DNA from 2 places in the Aliamphritea ceti genome. Region 2 is predicted to be linked to the other one. Evidence: predicted binding sites of a transcription regulator. Region 2 holds the regulator's gene; the other holds the start of a gene.

What was found. Region 2 encodes PhoB, which activates phosphate uptake and scavenging genes when phosphate is short. Its sites were predicted from a motif close to TGTCATANNNNTGTCANA; they were not measured.
Region 1: OCU49_RS19875 (PhoX family protein) is a predicted target of PhoB. The motif match lies at 4,140-4,157, and genes of this name have one in related genera.

What each region holds. Positions count from the first base shown of each region.
Region 1 covers NZ_AP025282.1:4,381,404-4,387,237, forward strand. The annotation lists gene OCU49_RS19865 (nucleobase:cation symporter-2 family protein) at 1-533, shown strand, start outside; gene OCU49_RS19870 (8-oxoguanine deaminase) at 796-2,145, shown strand; gene OCU49_RS19875 (PhoX family protein) at 2,208-4,079, opposite strand; gene OCU49_RS19880 (TetR/AcrR family transcriptional regulator) at 4,220-4,831, opposite strand; gene xdhA (xanthine dehydrogenase small subunit) at 5,122-5,834, shown strand, end outside.
Region 2 covers NZ_AP025282.1:5,088,653-5,094,486, reverse strand. The annotation lists gene OCU49_RS23125 (NADP-dependent oxidoreductase) at 1-64, opposite strand, end outside; gene OCU49_RS23120 (hypothetical protein) at 299-523, shown strand; gene cysZ (sulfate transporter CysZ) at 547-1,338, shown strand; gene mltA (murein transglycosylase A) at 1,372-2,508, shown strand; gene phoR (phosphate regulon sensor histidine kinase PhoR) at 2,587-3,918, opposite strand; gene phoB (phosphate regulon transcriptional regulator PhoB) at 3,970-4,665, opposite strand; gene ubiA (4-hydroxybenzoate octaprenyltransferase) at 4,768-5,646, opposite strand; gene OCU49_RS23090 (chorismate--pyruvate lyase family protein) at 5,652-5,834, opposite strand, start outside.

The sequences.
Region 1 (5,834 bases), 710 kb from region 2:
TTCGCCGCATTAAAGCCGGTGTACTGGCTGACGGTGTAAATTCAGCAATTGCTTCCACACTCAACAGCCTGCCAATGACGACTTTCAGTCAGAATAACGGTGTTATTCAGTTAACAGGGGTTGCCAGCCGCCATGTCGCAGTATTCATTGCCGCTATTCTGGTGATTCTCGGTTTATTTCCGGTTATCGGCGGTGTTTTACAGCAAATGCCTAAACCTGTGCTTGGCGGTGCCACACTGATTATGTTCGGTACCGTTGCAATGGCCGGCGTAAAAATCATTGCGGAAGCAGGTCTCAACCGTCGCAACATGCTGATTACAGCAATTTCAATCGGTCTTGGGCTAGGCGTAGCCTCAGTACCGGAAGTGCTGTCGGCAATGCCTAAAGATTTGAAAAACATCATAGGTTCACCGCTCACAATCGGGGCGCTTTCCGCCATCTTGCTTAACTTCATTTTACCACTGAGAGAATCTGATGATGTCACTGAAGAGCAATCAGCGGAGAATCTGACAACTGATGATAAGACCGCCTGAGACCCGCATTTAGCTGAATAAAAGCAGCACTTTAAAACAAATCAGGTAAAGATTTTCACCAATGTCCCGCTGTTTTATCCACAAAGCGGCGGGATTTTTGTATAAAATCACATACTCACATACATAACCGGACGGACATTCAAGCAACACAAGATCTACTTACAACACCGTTATGGCAGTCACACACGCCCAATCCCTGCCACATCAAAATTTCAGGCGCTATTCACATGTAATTGTGAGACAAACTTCTAAGGAGAATACTTTGTCTAACGCCTCAAGAATCTGGATAAAAAATCCTCTGGCCACTCTCGACTCAGCCTCCGCTGGCGGCATTGTCGTTCAGGGAACAACCATTACTGAGCTTATTCCAGCCGGTGGCCAACCAGCTACTCCCGTCGACAAAATTTTCGATGCCAGTCAGCATGTTATGCTGCCCGGTCTGATTAACGCCCATCATCACTTCTACCAGACATTGACCCGTGCTTTTCCTGCTGCGCTAAATAAATCATTATTCAGCTGGCTGAAAAGCCTATATCCGGTGTGGGCCAAGCTCGGCGAAGAGATGATCGAGATTTCCACCCAGGTTGCACTGGCTGAGCTGTTATTGTCTGGCTGCACTACCGCCAGCGATCACCATTACCTGTTCCCGGAAGGGCTTGAAAATGCCATTGATATTCAAATGGCTCAAGCAGCTAAATTGGGGGTTCGTGTGCACCTTACCCGAGGGTCTATGAGCCTGGGTGAAGATGACGGCGGTCTGCCACCACAAAGTACAGTGCAAACAGAAAATGCCATTCTGGCAGACAGCGAACGCTTGATTCAGCAGTATCATCAGCCAGAAGCAGGCGCTATGAGCCGGGTCGCGCTGGCCCCCTGCTCACCTTTTTCTGTTAGTGAAGATCTTATGCGCGCAAGCGCAGCAATGGCGGCCAAACACAATGTACGCCTGCATACGCATTTAGCGGAAACTCACGACGAAACGGACTTCTGTATCCAGATGTTTGGCCTTCGTCCGGTGGATTATCTGGAGAAAGTTGGCTGGCTGACCGACCGGGTCTGGCTGGCTCACGGTATTCACTTTAATGATACTGAAATCGCCCGACTGGGTGCTGCCGGCACAGGTATCTGCCATTGCCCGTCATCCAACATGCTGCTGGCATCAGGGCAATGCCGTACGCTTGAGCTGGAAGCAGCAGGCAGTCCGGTAGGGCTGGGTGTCGACGGTTCTGCATCCAATGATGGTTCCAACATGATTCAGGAAGTCCGTCAGGCATTTCTGTTACAACGACTGCGTTATCCGGCTGCTGAAATAACTCACCAGAAAGCTATCAGTTGGGCGACTGAAGGCTCGGCACGATGCTTAGGCCGTGACGATATTGGCAAGCTGGAAGTAGGCAAGCAGGCAGATATAGGCCTGTATAAGCTGGACGAACTGCGCTTTGCCGGTGCCGGTGATCCGTTAGCCGCTCTGGTTCTCTGCGGCGCGCAACAGGCCGACCAGGTAATGGTTGCAGGCCAGTGGCGTGTAACCGACGGGAATATCAACGGCTTAGATCTGAACGACCTGATCCATCGTCAGAAACAGTTAGCCCAAAAACTAGCTGCACTGTAAAACAAAAAAGCCAGCTGTTAACAGCTGGCTTTTTCTTTCCGCTAAGAAAATTAAGCCGCAACTTACGCCGCAATAATGCCGCCATCTTTACGCTGCACAACCATGATAGTTGAACGTGGTTTGCTGTCACCGCCTGCAGGGAAGTGTGAAGGCTTGTCCTTTTCGCCTGGGTGTTGCACACCAATGAAAACCGTACGCTGATCAGGGCTAAAAGCCAGACCGGTCAGCTCAGATGCTATCGGGCCTGTTGCAAAACGACGTACTTCTCCGGTTTCAGGATCAGCAACCAACACCTGGTTGTTACCCATACCTTTATAAGAGCCTTCATTAGAGTACTTTCCGTCAGTCATAATCCACAAACGGCCGGCATCATCAAAACCTAAGCCGTCTGGGCTGTTGAACATGTTCTCATCATTGATGTTGGCAGAACCCGCATAAAAGTCTTTATGGATAGTTGGGTTACCGGCCACCAGAAACAGATCCCAGTCAAATGTAGTCGCAGTGTTATCAGATCCCGCTTCACGCCAGCGAACAATCTGACCATACTTATTTTCCGCACGTGGATTAGGGCCACCAACAGGCTGGTTGTCCTTTTTACCGCGCTTGGAGTTATTCGTCAGTGTGCAACAAACTGTTTTAGTTTGCGGATGTACTGCTACCCATTCAGGGCGGTCCATTGTAGTCGCACCAACAACAGAGGCTGCCTCACGGGCATAAATCAGTACTTCAGCCTGGCTGTTAAAGCCATTGCTGCTGTCCAGACCATTCTTGCCATACGTCAGCTCCAGCCAGATGCCTTTACCTTTTACGTCACCATCAACTGATTCAAAGCGGGCAACATACAAGGTACCCTCTTCTAACAGGCTGCGATTAGCTGCTTTGTTATCTGGCTGATACTTGTTTTCAGACACGTACTTATAGATGTGTTCACCGCGCTCATCATCGCCCATGTAAACGACAACATGACCATTATCAGCAACTGTTACTGCAGCATTTTCATGCTTGATGCGGCCCAAAGCAGTACGCTTAAGCGGTGTAGAAGTCGGATCCATCGGATCAATTTCCACAACCCAGCCGTGACGATGTGGTTCGTTAGGTTCTTTGGTCATGTCGAAACGGTCATCAAACTTATACCACTGATAACCACGGTCTTCAGCTTTCAGGCCATAACGCTTCTGATGCTGATCCAGCTCAACGCCTTCTCCCGGTGCAGCAAAGTAACCGTTAAAGTTCTCTTCACAGGTCAGGTAAGTACCCCATGGCGTTTCGCCATTAGCACAGTTGTTAAAGGTGCCCAGTACTTTCGTGCCGCTAGCATCATCACTGGTTTTCATCAGGCCATGACCGGCAGCAGGGCCAGTCAGCTGCATTTCTGTATAGGCAGTAATACGGCGGTTATATTCTGAATCAGGGTTATATTCCCAACCATCAGCAGTACGTTTGATTTCAAAGACAGATACACCGTGCGCCGCCTGAGCTTTCCTGACGTCATCAGCTGTCATTGCCTCACCTTTGTGAGCAAACAACAGCTTATAGTTTGTATATTCGTTGTTAACAGCCAGCAGAGCACGGTCTTCTGATAATGGGAAGAAACTCATACCGTCAGTATTATCACCGAACTGTGCAGCCTGAGCACTGCTTGGCTGCTGGCCGTTTTCATTAAACGCAGGTGCGCCTTTCAGGATCGGATCACCCCATGAGATCAATGGACGAGCCACATAGCCTTCCGGTACTTCAAAAGTATCAGCGGTGCTGGTTGCGATTTTCGCAAAACCCAACAACTTACTTTCTGGCTGAGTGGTCGCTGCGACTGCCTGGGCTACAGGATTAGCCGCAAGGAACATGCCCATCGCCGTGGCACCACCCTGCAAAAAACGTCGGCGGCTTACACCGGCATCGACAATTTTGCTGAAATCCGATTCCTGATTTTTCATTGTTATGGCCTTTAATACTTGTCATAAGTGGTTTTAAGGTGAATCAGCCTAAAACCCGCTGATGACAGTTTAATGACTGAAATATAACAGTTTGTAGTCGCAAGCAGGATTGAGAAATACGGATAACAGGCAGTAAGAATTTAAGGCGACTTTACTTCACAGCCCTTCAAAACCAGCTGACAAATCAGATCTGCAGCGGCTCTGTAGTCTTCTTCTTCCAGAGTTTCTTTGCCGGTTACCCGGCTGATCTGCCAGTCAAAATCGGCATAGGTCTGAGTCGATGCCCAGATAGTAAAAAGCAGATGCTGAGGATCCACCGGCGCCATCAGGCCACGGTCTATCCAGTCCTGAATACGCTGGCTACTTTGCCGGGTCTGCTGCAGCATTTGTTCAGCCACATCTTCCGGTAAATGCGGCGCACCGTGCATAATTTCACTGGCAAACACTTTTGATGCGTAAGGCTGTTCCTGAGAGATTTTAACTTTGGCCCGGATATACTCCGTCAGCGCGATACGCGGATCATCATGTTCGTAAAACGGATCAGACGCGGCCAATAAAGGCTCAATTACACTCTCCAGCACACTGCTGTAAAGATTCTGTTTAGTCTTAAAGTAATAATAAATATTCGCTTTGGGGACGCCGGCCAATTCGCCAATATCAACTGTTTTTGCAGCAGCAAAGCCCTGCTCAGCAAACACTTTACTGGCCGCCTGGATAATCAGTTCCCGGTTACGTTCTCTTATCTTTGCCATACAGCTGTCAGGCCCTCTCCAAGCGTAGCTTGTTGATAATCCGAATATTCTTGAACAGGCATGTTAGCACTCGCCCGGCATAGCGCTCAAGCAAGCTACTTCTCACCTGATGGGATAACACATTCCTCTCAGGCACAGATCTCACCTGACTCCTACACTTAATACATAGGGTTATGCACAGCGTAGTTCACGATGTGAAACATCGTTTCTTGACTTAGAAGTCAGCTTTTACTTAAATTGAGTGTATACAATCCATTCTCATAATAAATACAACAACAGAGGAGCCTGCCTTGATACAGTTCCTGCTTAACGACGAGCTAAAGTCTGAAGACAATCTCGATCCAAATACTACCGTGCTGAAATACCTGCGCGAACAGCTGGGTAAAACCGGTACCAAAGAAGGCTGCGCCTCCGGAGACTGCGGCGCCTGTACCGTTGTACTAGGTGAGCTGCATGGTGAAGGAATGCGCTATAAAAGCATCAACTCCTGCCTGACATTCGTTTCCGGCTTAAATGGCAAACAGCTAATTACGGTAGAAGACCTGAAGCATGCCGGTGAATTGCACCCGGCTCAACAAGCCATGGTCGACTGCCACGGCTCGCAGTGTGGTTTCTGTACTCCAGGCTTTGTTATGTCGATGTTTGCATTGGGTAAGAATGTTGCTTCTAAAAATGCTTCTGAACCGAGCAAACATGATATTCATGAGGCACTGGCGGGTAACCTCTGTCGCTGCACCGGTTATCGTCCAATCGAGGTCGCCGCTGCCAGTATGGCTGCACAGCCTGATCAGTTTGATCAGCACCAGGCCCGTACGATTCAGCGTTTACAAAACATTGAAGCCCAGCAAACTGAACAGAGAACGGAACTGCAGGGTGCTGGCCGCAAAGCCTTTAACCCACGCTCAGTTAACGAACTTGCTTCTCTGCTAGAAGAACACCCTCAGGCAAAACTGCTGGCAGGTGGTACTGACCTCGCCTTAGAAGTTACCCAGTTTCACCGTGA
Region 2 (5,834 bases):
CCGGTAAGGGCTGGTACTGTAATACTTCTGGACCGCCGAACTGATGAATAACAAATGCCTGCATGATGTGCTCCTTTGGCTGCCTGAATTAAACTAACGGGATATTCCCACAATCCGTCCCATAAACCTATAGTTTAGACCAGTGACTGTCACAGGGATTCCATCGGATTTAACAGTCGGGACCAAGACCTTTGGTTAAGTTAGCCCTGCGTGTCCGTCAGATATACTCAGATGTGCAAAAATTTTAATTTATAATTTAGCTGATAAGTAGGAACGGCTAAGGACTGTGGAGGTCTGAATGTACCTGGCAATTGCTGAACAGATATTGATGCTGGCGGGCATCGTTGTGTTTCTGGTGTCACTTGGCATGTATGTCGTGCGCAGTGGCGATTTTAAATCGGTACTGGTTTTCTGGCAGGCAACGATTTCGTTTAGTAAACGTGAATTTATTATAAATCGGGCGGGTTTATCTATGATGGTAGCGGCGGTCTTGATACGCTTCTACATCTATTTCATGGCATGACCGATCTAATCAGAGGTAAATGAATGAAGGGCAATCCTTTCCGCGGTGCAGGTTACTTTATTCGCGGTGTCAGTATGTTACCGGAAAAAGGTATTCGGCAATTTGTGCTGGTGCCGTTACTGATCAATATTTTTCTGTTTGCCGGGGCTATCTGGCTGTTATTTGATCAGATGAGTGTCTGGATTGATTACTTACTGTCCACCATGCTGCCCGACTGGGCATGGCTGGATTTCCTGCGTTATTTGCTCTGGCCACTGGTGGCCGGTTCAGTGCTGGTGATTGTGTATTTCAGTTTCAGCGTAGTGGCGAATATTATCGCGGCACCTTTTAATGGGATTCTGTCAGAAAAAGTCGAGCAACGTTTACGGGGTGTGGTGGTCACCGATACTGGCTGGGCGGCGATTATTGCTATGGTGCCGCAGGCAGTTGGCCGGGAAATCTCGAAACTGATGTATTACCTGCCACGGTTTTTATTACTGCTCGTAATTGCCATGATTCCGGTGGTGGGTTTGGTTGCCCCGATACTCTGGTTCCTGTTCGGTTGCTGGATGATGGCTATTCAGTACTGTGATTACCCGATGGATAACAATAAGGTCAGCTTTACTGATATGCGTGTTGCGCTGAAACAAAAGCGTTTTACGTCGTTAGGCTTTGGTGGTCTGGTGTCACTGGGAATGATGATTCCGCTGGTTAACCTGTTAATTATGCCGGCTGCGGTTATTGGTGCGACTATCTACTGGGTTGAAGAGTATGCCGATGAGCCTTTGGGGTTACAGCAGGGCCGTTCCTCCGGTAATGATCCGCGACTAACCTAACAAGCATAAATCAAATATAAGCAGGTATTACCGATGGCAGTAAGCATCGTATTCAGACACCGTGTTCAGCAGGCATTACGCCTGACCGCTTTGGTTGCTTTAACCGCATTGGCTGGGTGCAGTTTTGCACCTAAAGAAGCCGGTATAGGTGAGGCTGTCAGCTGGCAGTCACTGGACGGTTGGCAAAAAGATCAGCAGGCCGAGGTCTGGCCAGGGCTGTTATTGCAATGTAATAAACTGCGTAAGAAATCCGCTGACTGGCAGCGTATATGTACGGCGGCGGATCAGCTTGATAACCCGAACAATCAGCAGGCACGGGTGTTCTTTGAAAAGCACTTTCAGGTGTACCGGATTAACGGTACCGAAGGCCGTAAAGATGGTCTGATTACCGGGTATTACACGCCGCTATTATATGGCAGCCTGCAAAAATCGGAGCGTTATTCATATCCTCTCTATCAGAAGCCTGCGGATATGCTGGGTATTCAGGTTAAGAGTTGTGCGGACCGTTCTGCCCGTTGTCGTGGCAGGGTAATTGGCGATCAGGTTATGCCTTATTACAGCCGTGCGGAAATTGACGGGCCTGGGCAGCCTTTGGCGGGCCAGGAGTTGCTTTGGGTTGATGATCCGAATGCGGCATTCTTTCTGCATATTCAGGGCTCAGGTGTGATTCAGCTGGATACCGGAGAGCTGGTGAGTGTTGGTTATAAAGATCAGAATGGCCATGCCTATAAGCCGATTGGCCGGGTTTTGGTTGATAACGGAGAAGTCGCCCGGGAAGATATTTCTCTGGATTCGATTAATCAGTGGTTAGAGACAAATCCACAGCGGGCCGACTGGCTGAAAAATCAAAATCCAAGTTATGTGTTCTTTTATTTGTCGGACAAGACTGAAAGTGGCCCGCGGGGTTCTCTGAATGTGCCGCTGACGAATGAACGCAGTGTGGCGGTTGACCGTAAAATTATACCGTTGGGCACGCCGTTATGGTTGAGCACGACACTGTTTGATAACTCTGATTATCAGCGGCTGGTGCTGGCACAGGACACCGGCGGAGCGATTAAAGGCCCGGTACGGGCTGATGTATTCTTTGGCCGGGGTGAAAGGGCAAAACGACTGGCGGGGCATATGAAGCAGTCCGGTGAGTTATTTGCGCTGTTACCTAAGCCGCGATAGTCAGACGTTAGCTGTCCAGTTTTGAGCATAAAAAAACCTGTCATCGGACAGGTTTTTTTATGCGCTGGATTAGCGGTTTTAGTCGTCGTCCAGCTCGTCTATTTCTTCAGCAACCGTATGTTTAACCTGATTGATAAGCTCTTTAGGGAAATGACAACTAAACGTACTGCCTTTACCCAGTGTACTCTTAATTGCCAGCTTGCCACCGTGACGGTTGAGTACGTGTTTAACGATTGCCAGACCAAGTCCCGTGCCGCCGCTATCTGATGAACGGCTTTCATCTACCCGGTAGAAGCGCTCGGACAATCGGTCGATATGAATGCTGTCGATTCCCGGTCCGTTATCTTTAACTGCAAAGTGGGCGCCATTTTTATCGACCCACCAGCGAATCGTAATATTGCCATCTGCCGGTGTATAACGAACGGCGTTAAATACCAGATTCGAGAAAGCACTGTAAATCTCTGATTCCTGCCCCAGCAGATTATGGTCAGGATCAACTTCCAGCTTAATGGTCTGATTTTTATCTTTGCCAAGGCTACGGGCATCGTCAGCGATTTTGTTAATTATTGACTGTATAGGTAACGGCAGCTCGTCAGAGATGTGTGGGCTGGCTTCCAGGCGGGATAGCAATAACAGGCCTGATACCAGATTCTCCATCCGTTTAGACTGCTTGGCCATCTGGTTCAGACCACGTCGCAGAGGTGCCGGCAGATCCTGATCGAGATAGGTTTCGAGATAACCGCGGATAACCGTTAAAGGGGTCCGCAGTTCGTGGGATGCGTTTGCCACAAAGTCCTGCCGGGTTTGTTCCAGCTGGTTAATACGGGTGATATCCCGGGCGACCAGGATCCGGTCGCCGAATCCGAATTTGGTCAGTTGGTACTCGAGCGCAACCTGATCGTCGATTGGTGACGATAACTGCAGTGGCTCTTCGTAGTTTTCTTTGCGGTAATAACGGATAAAACGGGGGTCTCGTAGCAAGTTCATGACTGAACGGCCACGGTCTGTTTGTACCTTAAGGCCCAGCAAACGGTCTGCTGAACGGTTCCACCATTCCAGGTTGTTATCCCTGTCGATGATGACAATACCGTCTCCCAGTGCCGCTGAGGACTGCTGAAAGCGGGTTATGATGTTACGCAGTGACTGATTGCGGGACTGATTACGTTTCTGCTCCCGGGCCATTTCGTCAAACAGCTCACCCCAGTGGCCGTTGCTTTCCGGTACATCAGAACGGTCACCTTTTGTCAGCCATTCTTGCAGGCGGGCGAATTCTTTAACCTGTACCAGCCCCCAGCCGAACAACAGAATCGCGACTGTCCAGCCCGGATAACCAATCACCAGACCGAGCACTACGCCGATCAGGGTGGTTAAAAATAAACTGCCAGAGATTGAATGGTTACTGTTGTACATTCTACCGAACCTAAATGGTGCCTGTGGGCAGCTTAGCGTGGATACTTTGGCTTAAGCAACTTGCGATGAGAATCTGTAACCGGTGCCGCGCACGGTTTGGATCAGGTACTCATGACGGTCGCCCAGAGCTTTACGTAGCCGACGGATATGTACATCGACGGTACGTTCCTCTACGTAAACATTGCCACCCCAGACCATATCCAACAGCTGGCTGCGCGAATAAGCGCGGTCCTGATGGGTCATGAAAAACTGTAACAGGCGGAATTCGGTAGGGCCGAGTTCAAGAGGTTTCAGTTCAGAGCTTACCCGGTGAGAAACAGGGTCGAGTGTCAGGCTGTCGACAGTGATAGGCTCTTCGATGCCTTTTGGCGTTGCACGGCGCAGTACTGTTTTCAGACGTGCAACCAGTTCACGGGGTGAGAAAGGCTTAGTAATGTAATCATCAATACCGGATTCAAGACCTTTAATCTTGTGATCCTCGTCGCCTTTGGCGGTTAGCATGATAATAGGAATATCGGCTGTTACTTCATCTTTGCGCAACCGGCGGGCAAATTCTACACCGCTGATGCCTGGCATCATCCAGTCCAGCAGAACCATATCTGGCTTATCATCCAGAACGATGCTGTGGGCAGCCTGAGCGGATTCCGCTTCAATGCATTCGTAGCCGGCCATTTCTAATGCAACCGCTATCATTTCCCGGATAGGGGCTTCATCATCGACGATCAGTATTCGCTTATTGGATGACATGCTCGATCACCTTATTCGTTTTGACATTTCTTTAGACGAGCATATTAGATTATTAAACTGTTACAGAAATATGACAAATACAGCTTTATGTCACTGTTATTATTAGACTGTTAGCCAATAGTCTAGTGCGATGCCGATAAAGAGTGCCATGCCGGCATAGTGATTGTTTAAAAAAGCCTGAAAACATTTATCCCGCTGGCGGTGTCTGATGAGCCATTGTTGCCAGATAAAACAACCTGTCATGACCAGCAAACTCAGGAAGTAGTATTTACCCATCTCTAATTGCTGGCCCAGCAAAATAAAGGTTAGCAGGGTCAATACCTGCAGAATGCCGACAATAAATTTGTCGGCATCACCGAACAGAATAGCAGTGGATTTCACGCCTATCTTCAAATCATCGTCCCGGTCTACCATGGCATATTTAGTATCGTAGGCGGTTGTCCAGAGCACAGTAGCGGTGTAAATCAGCCAGGCATAAGGTGGAACAGTCTCGCTGGTGGCGCTGAACGCCATAGGGACTGCCCAGGCAAAAGCCATACCCAGCACAATTTGTGGCAGGTGAGTATAGCGTTTCATAAAGGGATACAGGGCGGCTAGAAAAGCGCCGCCGAAAGATAGCAGTATGGTTTGAGTATTGGTAAACAGGACTAATACAAAGGCCAGGCCAATAAGCACAAAGAACAGCGCTAAGGCTTCTTTAGCGGTGGCTCTGCCAGCAGGAATCGGCCGTAGGGCGGTACGTTTTACGTGGCCATCAATTTTCCGGTCAGCAAAATCATTAATCACACAGCCTGCCGAGCGCATCAGGAATGTACCCAGGCAAAAAATTACCAGTAGATGCAGGCTTGGTACACCTTCAGCGGCAATCCACAGTGCCCAGAGTGCCGGCCATAAGAGCAGATAAGTGCCAATCGGTTTTTCGACCCGCATAAGTTGGCCGTAGGCATTGAGGCGGTCTTTGCTGAAAAACTGTTTGCTCATAACGCTTAGGCCTGTGGATTTGTATTTTGTGCTTCAAGTAGCGCTGGCAGGAATACTTCGGATACCAGTAGCGGCTTATTACTCAGATAAAACAGGGAGCGGCGTGCCCAGGTTGAGTCGCCATCCTGAATTTTGAGCCGGCTGACTTTTAAAGGGCCCCGTTGCATTGTCGGATCCCGGAACAGAAT